3 regions of the Jeotgalibacillus sp. JSM ZJ347 genome follow, and region 3 is predicted to be linked to each of the others. Evidence: riboswitches for the same ligand, from Rfam matches in the RefSeq annotation. Region 3 holds a riboswitch; each other region holds the start of a gene.
The links. A riboswitch is a leader RNA that binds a small molecule or an ion and turns the genes downstream of it on or off. The one in region 3 is predicted to bind thiamine pyrophosphate.
Positions count from the first base shown of each region.

Region 1: linked by a shared signal. The riboswitch ahead of tenA (thiaminase II) and the one ahead of ACH6CZ_RS06995 (YkoF family thiamine/hydroxymethylpyrimidine-binding protein) in region 3 are both predicted to bind thiamine pyrophosphate.
Region 2: linked by a shared signal. The riboswitch ahead of thiT (energy-coupled thiamine transporter ThiT) and the one ahead of ACH6CZ_RS06995 (YkoF family thiamine/hydroxymethylpyrimidine-binding protein) in region 3 are both predicted to bind thiamine pyrophosphate.

Region 1 is NZ_JBISEN010000009.1:29,569-35,402, reverse strand. Features, by position in the region: gene ACH6CZ_RS15660 (lipoate--protein ligase family protein) at 1-636, shown strand, start outside; gene lipA (lipoyl synthase) at 633-1,574, shown strand; TPP riboswitch at 1,589-1,694, shown strand; gene tenA (thiaminase II) at 1,972-2,658, shown strand; gene thiM (hydroxyethylthiazole kinase) at 2,651-3,415, shown strand; gene thiD (bifunctional hydroxymethylpyrimidine kinase/phosphomethylpyrimidine kinase) at 3,412-4,236, shown strand; gene thiE (thiamine phosphate synthase) at 4,226-4,870, shown strand; gene thiW (energy coupling factor transporter S component ThiW) at 4,867-5,352, shown strand; gene ACH6CZ_RS15625 (PAS domain-containing protein) at 5,496-5,834, shown strand, end outside.
Region 2 is NZ_JBISEN010000008.1:62,665-68,498, reverse strand. Features, by position in the region: gene metH (methionine synthase) at 1-94, shown strand, start outside; gene ACH6CZ_RS15470 (FUSC family protein) at 321-1,343, opposite strand; TPP riboswitch at 1,453-1,555, shown strand; gene thiT (energy-coupled thiamine transporter ThiT) at 1,668-2,240, shown strand; gene map (type I methionyl aminopeptidase) at 2,718-3,470, shown strand; gene ACH6CZ_RS15455 (hypothetical protein) at 3,505-3,840, opposite strand; gene ACH6CZ_RS15450 (tryptophan-rich sensory protein) at 3,910-4,665, opposite strand; gene recQ (DNA helicase RecQ) at 4,716-5,834, opposite strand, start outside.
Region 3 is NZ_JBISEN010000002.1:216,841-222,674, forward strand. Features, by position in the region: gene ACH6CZ_RS06980 (energy-coupling factor transporter transmembrane component T family protein) at 26-721, opposite strand; gene ACH6CZ_RS06985 (ABC transporter ATP-binding protein) at 693-2,045, opposite strand; gene ACH6CZ_RS06990 (ECF transporter S component) at 2,065-2,637, opposite strand; gene ACH6CZ_RS06995 (YkoF family thiamine/hydroxymethylpyrimidine-binding protein) at 2,630-3,220, opposite strand; TPP riboswitch at 3,302-3,405, opposite strand; gene ACH6CZ_RS07000 (helix-hairpin-helix domain-containing protein) at 3,693-3,875, opposite strand; gene ACH6CZ_RS07005 (hypothetical protein) at 3,893-4,393, opposite strand; gene ACH6CZ_RS07010 (ring-cleaving dioxygenase) at 4,555-5,532, shown strand.

The sequences.
Region 1 (5,834 bases), on a different contig from region 3:
AAGTACGGTGTTGAACTTGTGCGCAGACAAACAGGCGGGAGAGCTGTCCTGCATGAAGATGAGCTCACCTATAGTGTGCTTGTATCTGAAAATCATCCAGATATGCCAAAGTCGATTAAAGAAGCCTATCTGGTTCTGTCGAAAGGCATTTTAGAAGGCTACCGTGCGCTTGGTATTCCGGCAGAGTTTTCGATTCCTGAGGAAAAGCAGAAGCAGAACGGATCAGCCGTCTGCTTTGAAGAGCCGTCATGGTATGAGTTGATAGTTGACGGTAAAAAGGCAGCCGGAAGTGCGCAGACACGTAAAAAAGGTGTTATTTTACAGCATGGTTCTATCCCGATTTCAATGGATCTTGAAAAGCTATTTGATTTATTTATTTATCCAAGTGAAAAAGTAAAGGAGCGTGCACGACGCGCATTTACAAAAAGAGCCGTCGCAATTAATGACGTGCTTGAACGTCCTGTCACATTTGAAGAAGTGAATCATGCATTTAGAGAAGGGTTCATGAAAGGGCTCGATATTCATCTGGAACCTTTTACACCGCCAGAAGAGATGTTAAGAGCAGCAGCAGAGCTAGAAGAGAAGTATAAGAGTGAAGAATGGAGCTATAAGCGGGAAGGGAGACAGAGAGTATGACAAATGCAAAAGAACATGTACGTAAACCCGAATGGTTGAAGGTAAAGTTAAATACGAATGATTCCTATAAAAAGCTGAAGAAAATGATGCGTGAGAAGAAGCTGAATACAGTATGTGAAGAGGCGAAGTGTCCGAATATTCACGAATGCTGGAGTGAGCGTAAAACGGCGACATTTATGATTCTTGGGGATACGTGTACGAGAGCATGTCGCTTTTGTGCAGTGAAAACAGGTCTGCCGAATGAGCTTGACTGGGGCGAGCCTGAACGTGTGGCAGAGTCTACTGAAATGATGGGCTTAAAACACGTCGTTGTCACAGCGGTTGCGCGTGATGACTTGAATGACGGGGGCGCTGCAGTATTTGCTGAGACAGTCCGTGCGATTCACCGCCGTCTGCCAAGCTGTACAGTCGAAGTATTACCTTCAGATATGAAAGGTGATTATGAAAGCCTTCATACACTAATGGATGCAGAGCCGGATATTTTCAACCACAATATCGAAACGGTTCGCCGTCTGACGAAAAGAGTACGTGCGCGTGCGATGTATGACCGTTCACTTGAACTGCTTGCACGTGTAAAAGAAATTGCGCCGAATATCCCGACAAAATCAAGTATCATGGTTGGTCTTGGTGAAACGAAGGAAGAGCTGATTGAAGCGATGGATGATCTGCGTGCACACAATGTAGATATCCTGACACTTGGTCAGTACCTGCAGCCAACGAAAAAGCATCTTGATGTTGTGCGTTATTATCACCCGGATGAATTCGCAGAGCTGAAGGAAATTGCCCTTTCTAAAGGATTCAAGCATTGTGAAGCAGGTCCAATGGTTCGTTCTTCATACCATGCGGACGAGCAGGTAAGTGAAACGTCTGCACAGCGCCGGATCAAGTATTTAAAGGGCGTTGAAGCAGATGGCAGAACAGTAGACAATCTGCAGTAATAATTGAATAGAATAACACCCACTGGGGGAGCCGGTTAAACCGGCTGAGACGGACTGTTGTCCGGACCCTTTGAACCTGATCTGGATCATACCAGCGTAGGGAAGTGGCCGTATATGCGAACCTTTTAATATACGCCGCTTTCCAGAGAAATTGGAAGGCGGCGTTTTTTGTTGGTATTTGTAAAGTGGGCTGATAATTTCCGCTTCAGGGGGACGCTTTCTATGGCCGGGCGGTGAGCCAGCAGGCTGCGCCGTGCTCTGTCTCACCTGTCCCTTCCTGCCATAGGAGTCACCCCCTTACGCTACAATTATCAGCTGTTCAAATACAATAAATAGCTTAAATAATGTTTATTTAGTAAGCGTTTTGTCAGATTTATTATACGAAGGAGGAGAAATTATGACTTTTTGTTCAGATGTAAGAAAAGAGTGTAACGATCTTTGGGAAGCAAGCTTTGAGCACCCTTTTGTAAAAGGGATTGCTGAAGGGAGTTTGCCGCTTGATGTATTTAAGTTTTATGTGATGCAGGATGCATATTATTTAACGCATTTTGCAAAGGTACAGGCGATTGGTGCTGTGAAAGCAAAGGATCTGAAGACGACAAAAAGCTTTGCACATCACTCAGAGCAGACGTGTGCAGCTGAGCTTGCGCTGCATGAATCCTTTATGGAACTGCTTGGAGTGACAGATGAGGACTGGAGGCGTTTTGAGCCGTCTCCTACTGCTTATGCATATGTGTCCCATATGTACCGCTCAGCTAAAGGGGACCTGGCTGATGTGCTTGCTGCGATCCTGCCGTGCTACTGGCTCTACTATGAAATTGGTGAGCGTTTGAAGAATGAAAAGCCGGAGCACCCAATTTATCAAAAGTGGATTGAAACATATGGTTCTGAATGGTTCGGAGAGCTCGTAGAAGAACAAATTAACAGAATGAATGAACTGGCAGAGGATCTTTCAGACGAGAGAATCAAAGAATTAAAGGCTCACTTCAGCAGAAGCAGCTATTACGAGTTGAACTTCTGGGAGCAGGCATGGACGAAAGAAAGCTGGGCAATTCAATTAAAGGAGCGTGTCAAAAATGATTAAACAGCTAAGAGAAAAGAAGCCGCTGGTTCACTGTATAACGAACTACGTTGTCGCCAATTTTCAGGCGAATGGAATGTTAGCACTCGGTGCTTCACCGGTTATGGGGGATGAGCTTGAAGAAGTAGAGGAACTTACGTCTATTGCAGACGCACTATCGTTGAATATAGGAACACTTAATAAGCGATCAGTTGAGAGTATGATACATGCAGGCAGAGCAGCAAATAAAACAGGCATACCAGTTGTGCTTGATCCTGTAGGGGCCGGTGCAACCTCTTATCGACTCTCAGCTATTGATGAAATATTAAAGGGAGTTAAGATCACAGCTCTAAGGTGTAATGCAGGAGAACTTGCTGCCATTATGCGAAGAGATTGGTCTGCAAAAGGTGTTGATGCCGGGGAGGGTGATGCTGATCTTACTTCAATCGCTTTAGAAGCTGCTAGGACATATAACCTGATTATCGCTGTGACAGGTGCAGTTGATATCGTGACAGACGGTGAGGTTGTGCATGAGATCCAGGCAGGGCGTCAGATAATGTCTTCTGTTACCGGAATGGGTTGTTTACTTTCAAGTGTGACTGCAGCGTTTTTAACTGTTGAACAATCAGTTGATGCTGTAGCAGAGGCTGTTCAATTTTATGGTGAAGCAGGTGAAAAAGCAGCTGCTGTGTCATATCGTCCGGGGAGCTTTAAAACTGCGTTCCTTGACGCAGTGTATGAAATGAATGAGAGCAGATTTCAAAAAGGAGGCACACGATGAAGCAGGTACTAACAATTGCAGGTTCAGATTCAGGAGGCGGAGCAGGGATTCAGGCTGATATTAAAACATTTCAGGAACTGGGTGTATTTGGGACATCAGTTATAACTGCCGTCACAGCTCAAAATACGCTGGGGGTAAAAGACGTTGCTCCAGTACCGGTCGGCAATCTGGAAAAGCAGCTGCAGGCAGTGGGTGAAGACTTTGAGATTGCAGCGCTTAAAACCGGTATGCTGTTTGATGTTAAGACGATTCAGACGGTAGCAAAATATATTAAGTATTATGAATGGAAGCATTTGATTGTTGACCCGGTCATGATCGCTAAAGGAGGAGCCAGCCTGCTGCGGGAGGAGGCGAAGGATTCATTGATTGAAAATCTTTTGCCCCTTGCTGCTGTAGTCACTCCGAATATACCTGAAGCAGAAGCGTTAAGCGGTATCAGTATATCGGATGAAACGACAAGACGAATGGCTGCTGAGAAGATACTTGAAAGCGGCGCGCAGGGGGTGCTGGTGAAGGGAGGACACGGTGAAGATCCTGACTTTACCGAAGATTATTATCTCGACCAGTATGGTGGTTCATTAGTGCTAAGATCCTCACGTATTCCTACAAAGCATACACATGGTACAGGGTGCACATTTTCAGCTGCCCTTGCAGCAGAGTTCGCAAAAGGACAATCTATTGAAGATGCTTTCCTGACAGCGAAGAAATTTATTCAAAGTGCGATTGAGCATTCGTTAAATATAGGTGCGGGTCACGGACCGACGAACCACAGCGCGTACCGTCATTATGCACAAAAGGAGATGATCGGATATGTTCACTAAGCCTGCTGTTTATTTGATTTTTGGTACCCCGAATACCGGTCAGATGGATCCTCTCCTGCTTCTTGAGGAAGCATTGAAAGGAGGAATCAGCTATTTCCAGTTAAGAGAAAAGGGACCTGGCGCACTGACCGGTCAGCCTTTAAAGGAATTTGCACTGAAATGTCAGGCGCTGTGCCGTTTATATCATGTTCCTTTTATCATCAATGATCATGTTGACCTGGCCTGTGAAATTAGTGCTGATGGTATTCATGTTGGTCAGGAGGATACTTGTGCGCAAACTGTAAGAGCAAAAATCGGTCATAAGATGTTCCTTGGTGTTTCAGTACATTCACTTGAAGAAGCTGAACATGCAGTAGAAGATGGTGCTGATTATCTGGGCATGGGACCGATATACGGTACAAAAAGTAAGCCGGATGCAAAAGAACCTTCAGGTGTGGCTAAAATCATTCGTGTAAAGAACGAGTTTCCATATATTCCTGTTGTTGGCATTGGTGGAATCACTGCATCAAATGCAGGATCTGTATGGGAAGCTGGTGCTGAAGGTATTGCAGTCATATCAGCTGTTACAGAAGCAGAAAATGTTCAGCAGGAAGTTAAACGGCTGACTGCTTCTTATCGGAGGGAGAATGTATGAGTACCAAAAAGCTTGTTCTGATGGCCATGCTTGTTGCTATTGCAGTAGCAGGTTCGGCATTTGTCTCATTTCCGGCAGGTGTCGCAAGAGCTTATCCAGTACAGCATGCAATCAACGTCATGGCAGGCGTATTATTTGGCCCGGGTCCGGCCGTTGCAATCGCTTTTGTGACGGGACTGATTCGCATATTAACCGGAACAGGATCACTTCTTGCATTTCCAGGAGGCATGATCGGTGCAGCTCTTGCAGGTCTGTTTTACTTATGGAGTGGGCGCGTCTGGTTGGCAGCGGCCGGTGAAATAATAGGAACAGGGGTCATTGCGTCACTTGTCGCAGTTCCTTATGCAGCCATTTTAATGGGTACTGAAGCCGGGTTCTTTTATTTTATGCCGGCATTTCTCGCTTCAAGTATCAGTGGTGCAGTAATTGGGGTAGTTACATCTAAAAAAATGAAAAATGCTGCTTTCTCACTTCATAATTAAAAGATAGATTTTTAATCCATCTTTCCTTGATATCACTGGGATGAAGGGGCTTTTGACAATTTTTTTATAAAGAATTTGTCAATTTCCCCTTTTCAAATATACCCAATGCGCGTATTATGATTAGTAAAAAAAGGAACAGAATTATGCCCTATTCAGACTCCTTAGCAATTGAAAATATTATCGCTGCTGTCGACCATCACCTCGCCGTTGCTTTTATTGATCTTCACGGTCGCTTTGAGTTTGTAAATGAAAATTTTTGTGAAACTACACAGTATTCAGAAGAAGAGCTGATGAATGCTCATTTTTCAATGCTACTTCATCCCGATTATAGTGTTAACCAACTGAACGATGCATTAAAGCAGATCAGACAGGGGCGTCTCTGGCAGGGTGAGATGTTGAACCAAAAGAAAGATGGATCACCGCTGTGGGTAAACTCTACAATTGTACCAATGTTTGACGACGAAGGAAGACCTTTTCGTTAT
Region 2 (5,834 bases), on a different contig from region 3:
CCAGCTGACAGATGGCTTTATGATGGAGCCTGAAGCGAGCGTATCAGCGATTGTGTTTGCGCACCCTGATGCAAGGTATTTTAATGTGATGTAGTAGTGCTTGCGCGATGGTTCTGTGGTTCGGCGTTCGTCGGCTAATGTTCGGCGTTCGCTTAGGCATGTTCGAGAGTAAACATGTGGTGTTCGCTGTTTACACAGTGATGTTCGACGCTTAATAGGTACACTTCGACACTTCGTGACTATTGACTCATAAACGCAAAACTGGTTTATTCAATGAAACAAGCCGGGGAGCAATCCCCGGCTTCTCGCATTTTCCAAAATTAAAGTTCTTCCGGTCTCGCGCTCGGTACCTTAACAAACGATCTGCGCTTCTTCAGCAATGCGTGAATCGTTAATAATTCAAAATAAATATAACTTTTATCCGGCAGCTCGTCTTCATCCGTCTCACCCTTCAGTTCATGACGGAGCAAAGCCAGCGCATCGGCGTCCATTGGCTCCTGTTGGCCTGTTCTAATGATCCGGTTATTCAGCTGTGAGACAAGTGTCCGGACTGCCTGTTTTTCTTCAATCGACCAATCAGGTGCATCATCTGAAGGCAGCGAGATCAGATTTGCTAAATGAAAAGACAGCTGCCTGAGCAGATAAATCTTCTTTTGCAGCATCTGAATTTCGTTCATTTCCTCGCGTTTATAAGAATGGTAGTGCCATTCCTGAAGCTGGAACCTGCAGAACATTTCTGCGCGGTCAAGCTGGGTGCGAAGCTGGTTGGAGGCGGTTTCAAGATTCATTGCCGAGTCTTTCTGATCCAACAGTTCATTCATTCTTTCAGCCAGCAGCTGAGTGAGCTTGGACTGTGCATTAGAAATGAGTGTTAGGATCTGATCTTTATATTTAGGCGGCATCAGTAAAAAGTTAACGAGTGTGGAAGTTAAAATTCCGATACCGGTAGTACCAAGTCTTTTAATAAATTCAAGCAAAAAGTGATCTTCTGTACCGGGTATCATGGCCACTGCTGTCAGTGTCGCAACCAGCATACCTGCATCAAGCTTCAGCTTATAGCAGATCCAGATTGTCAGTACTGCTGAGATTGTATATGTAATTGCTGTATCTCCAAGTAAAAAAGTGGCAAGCATTGCAATGGAGGCCCCGATCGCAGATGCCGGAAAGCGGATCATGCCCTTTTTAATTGAATCGGCAGCTGTCGGTTCAATCGTTACAATTGCGGTAATAACAGCGAAGACCACAGGTAAATTGAATAGCTGACAGATCAGGGCAGTAATAAATACTGCGACACCCGTCTTTAAAATTCTGCCGCCAATAAATCTTTTTTTCAGCCAATGCATGTGATTCGGGAACCTCCTATCTTAGTAAATTAGACGTGTAATAGTATAGCATACAAAATGTGGAGAAGATGACATGATTCAAAATATGGGTTACAATATTAACAGATGCAATTTCCACAAGGGGAGCCATATTGGCTGAGAGTGAACAGATCTGTTCAGACCCTTCGAACCTGTAAGTTAATGCTTACGCAGGAATGTGGATGGAAACGGACTTTTTCAAGGTCTCTGGGTTTCTATCCCCAGGGGCCTTTTTATATTTTTAAAGGCCCGTTGAATTCCCCTCTGTGCGAGCTGCATCAATTTCGCAAAAGGAGGAAGATGTAAATGGAGCGTAAGAAGTTATTATTTTTAGTGGAGGTTGCGATTTTTTCAGCAATCGGCATTATCCTGGACCAGTTTTCATTCAGTCTCTGGCCACAGGGAGGATCTATCAGTTTTGTGATGGTACCAATCGTATTGATGGCATTCCGCTGGGGTCTGAAAGGCGGACTGCTGACAGGATTTCTGGTAGGGCTGCTGCAGACAATGTTTGGTGCTTATATTATTGATCCGGTTCAGGGGATTCTTGATTATCCGCTGGCATTCACTGTGATTGGATTTGCAGGGCTGTTTGCAGGTGTTGTGAAGCGTTCACTTGAGGAAGGCTCAATGAAAAAAGCGGCAGTCTTTATTACAGTTGGCGTATTTATTGGCGCGCTGCTGAGATTTATCTGTCATTTCCTTGCCGGCGTGATCTTCTTTGGATCAGGCAGTGAAGGTGTACCGGCCTGGTTATTCTCACTTGGCTATAACGGCTCTTACATGGGTCCTGCGTTCATTCTAACATCCATTGTCCTTGCAACGCTGCTGATTTCAGTGCCAAGAGTTGCGACAAACCGTCAGATGACAAGTGCCTGAATTATTTAAAGAACCGGTTCATTTACGCTTCAGGCGGACGCTTTCCAGACGGAGGTTGCCAAACCTCCTCGCCTTCGGCTGTAGGGTCTCGGCTTCCCTCTAATCGTCTCGGAGTCGCAGCCTTACGCTTCAATGAACCTAAATTTAATATTAAAAAGAAGATGGCTTTTAACACAAACGCCATCTTTTTTTAGATTTTTAGTGGTGGTGTATATTTTACTAACTACAAAATATTATTTGGTTTACTATCTTAAAGGAAGAAATACATAGTTTAAGTGGAGCGTAAGGGGGCGACTCCTGTGGCAGGAAGGGACAGGTGAGACAGAGCATGGCGAAGCCTGCTGGCTCACCGCCCGGCCACGGAAAGCGTCCCCCTGAAGCGGAAATTAAACGGTTATAGAATAAATAGCATCTTTCATGCATTCCCCACCATACATATGATATAGTGAACCATTATAAAGCAAGGAGAGAATCGGTATGATCGTACAGACGAATGAAGAATTAGAAGCGCTGAAAAAGATCGGCGCCATTGTTGCTGAGATCCGCGATGACATGCGTGCAGCAACCAAGCCCGGTGTAACAACTGCTGAGCTTGATGAGATCGGTAAGCAGAAATTTGAGCAATATGGTGCCATTTCAGGTCCAAAAGGTGAATATGATTTCCCTGGTTATACATGTATTAGTGTAAATGATGAAGTAGCGCACGGTATCCCGGGTGACCGGGTGATTAAGGACGGGGACCTTGTAAACATTGATGTTTCAGGCTCTCTGGATGGGTATTTTGCTGACACAGGTATTTCTTTTGTTGTAGGTGAAAATGCTGAACTTGAAAAGCTGTGCGCAACTGCAGAACAGGCTTTTACACTTGCACTTAAGAAAGCAAAAGCAGGTTCTAAAAAGAGCCAGCTCGGAAAAACAGTATCCCGTGTGGCAAAGCAAAATGGCTATCAGGTGATTACGAACCTGACAGGTCACGGTGTTGGAAAGTCGCTGCATGAAGCGCCGGACCATATCCTGAACTATCATGATCCGTGGGATAATGAGTTGTTAAAGGAAGGGACCGTACTTGCATTTGAACCGTTTATTTCTTCAGGGGCAGATTTCGTTGAAGAACAGAATGACGGCTGGACGTATAAGACACCGGATGGCAGCCTGGTTGCACAGATTGAGCATACAATCGTGATTACAAAGGGCGAACCACTGATTTTAACAGAATCTAAAAAAGCATAAACAAAAGGACTTGTGATCACCACAAGTCCTTTTGTTATGCCTGATTCAGTTTTGTTTTCCGGCGCTGCTCCATAAAAATGGCAGCTGCAAGCAGGAAGAATGATAATGCTGTTGGAACTGAAATCCATGATGAGATTAATAGCATCACAAGTACTCCGCTTCCTCCAGGCGTGGGGTTCTGAGTGGCAATCTGGTCAATCTGCAGCACATAGTAGGCTGCAATTACAAATGAAAATACAAGGAAAAATACATTCGTGATCCAGAGCCACTTCACTTTTTTTCTGATTCCAAACACGATTGAGATCGTCATTAATATTGGTCCCACCAGCAGTGTGACCAGAAACATTGCAAATAGTAATTGCCCGTCCAACATAAACCCTCTCTTCAAAGAAACTTCTTTCACTATTCTAACCTAGTTGAAAGGTGAGTGTGCCGTTGATTATTTGAAACTTAGTGTCCTGCTGCTGTATCCGGATGTTCTCTTTTTGCGGAAGACAAATAGTCCAATCAGAATGATGACACTCAGCACATAAGCAGTGAACACGACGGCAGATTCTTCACCTTCATTTTGTACACCTATACCGATGAATGCCCAGACGAATACAAGCGGATACACCCAATCGCTTTCCTTATAGCGGATACCGAGTGCGAGCGCTGTTGCAATCAGCAGCAGTGCGATCGTCCAGACAGGTGATGAAATGCCAAGCCCGTCCCAGCCGGCTTCATTGACTGTGTAGGCTGTATTGGCAACGGTCGCTACACTAACCCATCCCATGTAAACAGAGAAGGGGAGGAGATCAAAAAAGCTGTGCTTTGTCTGTTTGATTTTAGCGTAAATAATAATAATTGAAATTAATAAGCCGACAATAACTGCGACCGATACAGGGAAAAATTCATAGTGCCACAGCAGAATCCAGGATATATTCAAAAGGCAGCTGACGAGAAACATAAAAGAAGTGGTTTTATATACTTCTCTTTTTCTCTGAGATTTAAAAGCACCTTTTAATACCCATAAGCCCAGCAGTAAATAGATCAGTCCCCATATTGAAAATACGTAGCCTGCAGGTGTGAATAACACATTTAGCCGGTTTGAAATCTCGCCTGTTGTCTGCCCGTTAATCGGAAGTATATTTGCCAGCGCATTAACGGTGATGACAGCTGCAAGCGCAAAGAAATTTGTCCAAAACTGTTTCATGTAAAAACCTCCTGTCTGTCTTCTATTCCCTTCAGAGAGAAAAAAATCCTTCAGACGAGCTGGTTTTTTACAAGTGTCATTTTAATTTGCAGGTAGCTCACTTCCTCTGGGAGAGCTTCTTTTAAAGGCTTGAGTCCCGGAACTTCCATTTGAGCCCTTGTTGAAAGAATTAATTGTTCAGTTTCTCCATCAAACCATCTTTCAAAATCCAGTGTATGACCTTCTTCATACGCTTTTTGCAGGTGGCGCTCAATGGTTTGGGTGGTGAGTGCTCTTAATTTAGCAATCTCAGAGATAGACTTTCCACTGTCATACAGCTCATAGCTGAACAGGTGGCTCGGCTGATCAGGGTCAGCAGTCACTTCAGGCTGCTTTGGGGCTGGTGACTGATCAGGCACCGGGACCATATTTTTATTTTTTCCATGTTCTTTTATATAGGCTGCAATGACTTCTGTAAAAGGTGTTCCGTATGATTGAAGCTTTCTTTCGCCTACACCTTTAATGTTACGCATCTCATCTTCGGTTTCCGGATAGTGCTGTGCCATTTCACGCAGCGTTGCATCGGAAAATATGACATACGGCGGAACTGCATGTTCTTTTGCAAGTCTGGAACGTACTGATCGCAGCTCTTCGAATAATGATTCATCATAATCAGCCTGCTGCTGATGTAGCTGGAATCCGGATTTTAACCAGACAGCCTGCTCGCCTTTTAATACAGGGACGGCATCCTGCGTCAGTCTCAGGATTGGATATTGACCGCCTTCTAATGCGAGGTAACCTTCAGCGATTAATAATTGAATCAGTTCAGTAATTTGCTTTTCAGATTTCTGGCTCATCAGTCCATAGGTGGTGACCTGATTGAAACCGCCCTCTAAAAGTTTTTTGTTTCGTGAGCCTTTTAATACTTTCGAAGTCATTCCTGTACCGAAGCGCTCACCCATTCGTTTAACCGTTGAAAGGATCATCTGTACTTCTCTCGTACGGTCCGTTTTCTCACGGCTGTCGAGACAGCTGCTGCAGTGACCGCAGTCTGCAGTCATCTGATGATCCTCGAAATATTCAAGGATAAACCGGGGCAGACAGCTGTGACTATGGCAGTAATTAATCATCTGCTGGAGCTTTGCGTATTCTTCGTTGCGCTTCCGCTCGTTTGCAATAGACTGCTCGAT
Region 3 (5,834 bases):
ACAGCCGGCCCGCGCCAGCTGTTTTTCAGAAAAGCCCTGCTGCCATACTCCCGCACAGCAGGACTAAAAATAATCCTATCCCAGCCACGTCAGCACGGCCGACAGAAATCTTCCGGTAAAAGTCGCGATTGCCTTCGCCGGTAAAACCGCGTGCTTCCATTGCAAATGCCGTCCGTTCCGCTTTTCGCACAGCACCAGCGAGCATTGGGATCAGCACATGACGCATCGCGATCACTCTTTTAACAGGAGACTTAGGTACTTCAAGACCCCGCAGCTGCTGCGCCTGACGGATCTGGAAGAATTCATCTTTTAGTACAGGCAGGAACTGATAACCAACGAGTATGCTGTAGGCAATCTTTGGTGACAGCTTCAGCTGCTGCATGAGACTCAAAATGAAATCAACCGGTTTTGTTGTAAAGACAAATAGCAGAGACAAACTTGAAAACGCCAGCACCCGGAAGCTGAGTGATAATGCTGTACCAAGCGTGCTGTCTTCATTTCCAAAAACGAGTGTTGTCCAGAAGTAGCCGACTGCGCCAAGCAGGAAGGGTATCATCATCAGACTCCATGCTTTCCATGAAACGTTTGCGAAAAGCAGTTGAATCAGCACCACCCCAGTGAAAAATACAAGCGGTGTCCACGGATTAAAAAAGAAAGCCATCACAACCATTGAAACAGTGATTGCAACAAATTTAACCGAAGGATTCATATGGTTGATCATGAACTTCACCTCCGGACGGCGGGCATAAGCGGTGTTTCTCAAGCAGTTGCTGATCCTGCCAGGCTTTATGAGGAGTAAATGGACCACTTAGGCTTCCTGCGTGCAGTAACAGCAGTGAATCTGCCACGCGTTCTGCAAAATTCATATCATGCGTCACAATTAAGAATGTCATTCCTTCATTTGCCCGTGCCGTAATCAGGTTTTCAAGCTCCCGCAAAGCTGCTTGATCCTGGCCGGCAGTCGGCTCATCCATCACGATCACAGGCCGTCCGTCACAAAGCATGGCACCGATTGCAGTTCGTCTTTTTTGTCCATGACTGACTGCAAAAGGGTTAGCGTCCCTTACTTCATTAAGGTACAATCGCTCAAGAATATCTTCTGCATGTTGACCGCCACCAAATAAAAGCTCTTCACGAACTGATTTTGTCAAAAATAAAAATTCAGGCGACTGGGGCACGTAACCGATTCTTTTCGGATCGACAGTTCCTCCGGTGGATTTTAATCCGCATAAAGCCTTTAGCAGCGTTGATTTACCGCTGCCGTTTGGACCTGCTAGTACAGCAATTTCACCTTTTTTCAAATTGAGAGTAGCCGGCGAGACGATTGGCTCTACAGCCAGTTCTTTAGCAGAGAGCACAACTTCATCAGATTGTAGGGGCACTCTGGCGATTGAAGGTTCCACCGGTTTTGCTTCGACCATCTGCCATTCCCGGTCAAAGAAGTCATCCCACAAAGCAGCCTGATGATCAATCGCAATCACTGTCAGGTTTCTGGATTCATGAAGTCCGCGTAGCCAGGCGACAAACTCCTGAGCGGTCACCGGATCTAAATGTGTGAGTGGTTCATCAAGCAGTAGAATCTCAGGTTCCAGTACCCATGCACAGGCAGTTGCAACGCGCTGCTTCTGTCCGCCTGAAAGTGTCTGGATCACGGAATCCCTGAAGGCTTCAAGGCCTGTTTCTTTTAACACCTTTTGAATGCGGTGATTGATCTGAGCTGCTGGCACTTTCACATTTTCAAGTGTAAAAGCAAGCTCCTCTTCAACGGTCTGCATGCAAAACTGGCTGTCAGGATCCTGAAAAACAGTCGCAATCCGCTGATTAATTTCACCCGGCTCATAGTCAGCAGCCGCTTTACCAAACAGCTTGATCTGTCCGGAGACAATACCGTCACAGTTTTCAGGATAAAGCCGGTTGAGCAGGTATAAAAGAGAAGACTTTCCGCACCCGCTCGGACCTGTGATCACCACACGTTCACCCGCCTGAACATTGAAATGTACCTCTTTAAAAACAGTCCGTTCATCATCAGGAAATCGAAATGACACATCCTCCAAAGAGATGACATTATGCATGTACATCACGCTTAGTAATGGCATAGCCTCTCAGTGAGCCTGTTGCAAGCAGTGCGTCAACCAGATATTTACCGCCTACTCCTGCAATAATCGCGCCACTCATTACACGAATCACAAACATCAGTAATACATATTCAGTGCTGAGTGCTGCAAATCCACCCAGTAAGTAACCATACACAAAGCTGAATACTGCAGCCCCTGCTCCGGCCATCATATAAATGCCGAGGTTGAAATGACGATATCTTGTGGCTGCGAAAACTGCTTCTGCTCCCAGCCCCTGTATGACACCTGCTAAAATCAGACGGGGGCCGACTGCATTCCCAAGCATCACTTCAATCGCAGCAGCCATCGTCTCAGGAATGACTGCAGCGCCAGGCTTTCGGATGATCGCCATCACGATAATAGACACAATAAACCAGATCCCAAAGATCCACTCATAAGCAATCGGACCAATGAGTGAAGCCCAGATGTTTCCGACATGTAAGAACAATAGGTAAATAATGCCGAACACAACCGCAAACAGCGACATCATGACAACTTCTTTCAGTTTCCAGTTCTTAAGCATGATGATTCCCCTTATGAGACGGACTGTTGATACTCATTGAAACAGTCATCACTAAATGACGGTGTTCGTCAGACCTTGCTTTGCCAAACGTCTCCTCGTAAAAATCAAATACGTCATGAATATCTCCATGAATGCCGCTTGCATAATGCATGGAGTCATTGAAAACACCACGCTCCTTTGCGCGATCCACTTCCCGGTAAATGACACTCATGTAATCAGGGTTATTCATCGGATACAGCGCAAATTGTGAAGAAACGTACTGTCTTGTTTCATCCTGGTTATGCACGTTCGGATCAACGTCCATATAAGAATCACCTGCAGTATCACCAGGACAGCCGGCTGAAAAAGTTGCATTGATCGCAACATGTTCACCCGTTTTTGCAGCATGCAGCGTAATCGCTTTGATCACATTAAATACATGCTGTTCCTGTCCACGGATCACAGTTGAGACGTCATCTGTATGCTTCCAGACGCCCGTCAGATCTGTTGCCTCCAGCGCGCCTTTTATGACAGGGATAAAATCTCCGGTCATTGGGTGCAGCGAAAAGCGGCACCCCACAATGTTGCTAGTTCCACATTCCATTTTGTATTCCTCCCAAGAGCAGTTTTTGCACAAAAAAAGACCACATCTGCGAAAGATGTAGCCACTGCTCCTGATATAAAAAGAGAAGTCACTACACTTCCTCACGCAGGTATTATCCTGATCGAGTCATAAGGGATCGGAGCTATTGCTCACATCTCAGCTAATTCGCACCCCTAGTGCAGATAACGGTATTTAATTTTCTATGCACGACCACTATATCACCAGAGAATGGAATGTGCAACACCTCTAAAAACTAATTATAACCATATTATACCTTTTTATTAAAAAATCATTCCCTTGGTTCAAAAATGAGAACGCCAATAATTGCAATCACGAGGCTAAATAATACGGAGTAAAACCAGTGCCTGCCCTGCATCGTGTTATTGAGGATATTCATCAGGGCGCTGATACAAAAAGTAATAAAAAACACAAAAAGGATTAGTATGATGGTCATCATATGAATCGTCACCTCTTACGTATTTTTAAAAGAACCACCGGCTTCTTTCAACTGTCTGATTGTTTTTGGTCCAACGCCGTGAAGGGTAACCAGCTCGTTTTCAGTGTACTTGCTAATATCATCCATCGTTTTAATACCTGCCTGAGCGAATGCGCGCTGAGAGGGTTTGCTTAAGTTAGACGGTAATTCGGTCGTCATAGATGCATGTCTCCTTTTTAAAAAAGCATGGTTGGCAGTTCTTCAAGACGCTGGTCAGTGCTGCGTGTGATCTTAAGTGAATACCCGGGCTTCGAATGTGCACTTCCTCGAACAGTAAGTGTTCTTTTGCGGTCCGCCATTTCGATCGTCAGCCACTTCCGGCCGGATTCTGAGGTTTTAATACACTCTGAAACTTCGCTTGCTGTCAGTAAGATGATTTCAGTGTTCTGAAGGTCTTCTTCACCACAGATAAACGCAAACAGGTATTGGTTGTCATGCTGGCTGCGAAGTGTTTTTTCCATTTCTGTATCGTAAAAGGAGAAGGTCCAGATACGCGATTCTTTTTTAAAACGGGGGGTAAACGAGTATTTTGCATAGATGAAATAGCTGTCTATCTCATTTTCAAGCGCATAGATTCTGCGATCCTGCCCGCCTTCTTTCATGACAGGTGAGAATCCGCGGTTAACGAGATGTGAAAGCAGCGCGCCAAAGTAAAAATCCACTTTCGGAATACTCATATCATTGCTCCTCCTTTCATGCTGTTACTCCTTATTATGAAGCACTTTCAGGTGGATTTACATTTTAAACACTTGAGCAGTCATAATTCTTGCATTCAATATGAAATCATTAGATGCTATGGGTATGAACATTGCACTGGAGGAGGCTCATGAATATGTCGATTAAAGCATTAAAAGGCATTCACCACGTTACTGCGATCACAAGCAGTGCTGAAAAAAATTACGAGTTTTTCACTTATGTACTTGGTATGAGGCTGGTTAAAAAAACAGTGAATCAGGATGATATCCAGACGTATCATTTGTTCTTTGCTGATGATACTGGAAATCCCGGTACAGATATGACGTTCTTTGATTTTCCTGGTATCCCAAAAGGAAATCACGGAACGAATGAAATTTCAAAAACATCTTTCCGCGTGCCGAGTGATGCTGCAATTGATTACTGGGAGAAGCGGTTTGACCGTTTGAATGTGAAGCATAAGGGTGTGCAGGAGCAGTTTGGTAAAAAGACGATTTCATTCGTTGACTTTGATGATCAGCAGTATCAGTTGATATCAGATGAAAACGATCAGGGTGTGGAAGCAGGGACCCCGTGGCAGAACGGACCTGTACCGCTTGAATATGCGATTGCAGGGCTTGGACCGTTATTTGTCCGCGTTGACCGCTTTGATTATTTTAAAGAAATGCTTGAAAAGGTATTGTTATTTAAAGAAACGGCCGCTGAACAGTCATTTCATTTATTTGAAGTAGGAGAAGGCGGAAATGGTGCCAGTGTGATTGTTGAGCACAACACCTTTTTACCGCAGGCGCAACAGGGCTTCGGCACGGTGCACCATGCAGCTTTCAGGCTTGAAGACAGAGAGATGCTCGATGAGTGGGACGAGCGTATGAAGAGCTTTGGCTTCCCGACATCGGGATTTGTCGATCGTTTCTTCTTTAAGTCACTTTATTCAAGAGTGGCGCCGCAGATTCTGTTTGAGTTTGCAACGGACGGTCCAGGGTTCATGGGTGATGAGCCATATGAGACGCTTGGAGAAAAGCTGTCGCTGCCACCGTTTTTCGAGCCAAAACGTGAAGAGATCGAAAGTAAGGTGCGGCCAATTGATACGGTGAGAAGCACGAAGACGTTTGAAAAAGAATAGTGATGCTGAGCCGGATATCTGATGGGGTATCCGGCTTTTTTGGTTTGGAGCTGATGGATACGGCATTATAAACTTGGAATTGCTGCCGTAAGCAGGCTTGATTGCTACAAGTTGTCGTGGGATTACTACAAGTTCCCGGGTGTATCGCTACAACCTTAGAGGGGAATGCTACAACTTAAGAGAAAACAGCGACAACTACGCCTGCCTGCATTCAACCTTCACTCACATATAAATAAATAATAATTTAATTATAAAACATACAGGATTTACCTTCCGGGTGTCGAAATACATACATGGTCGGG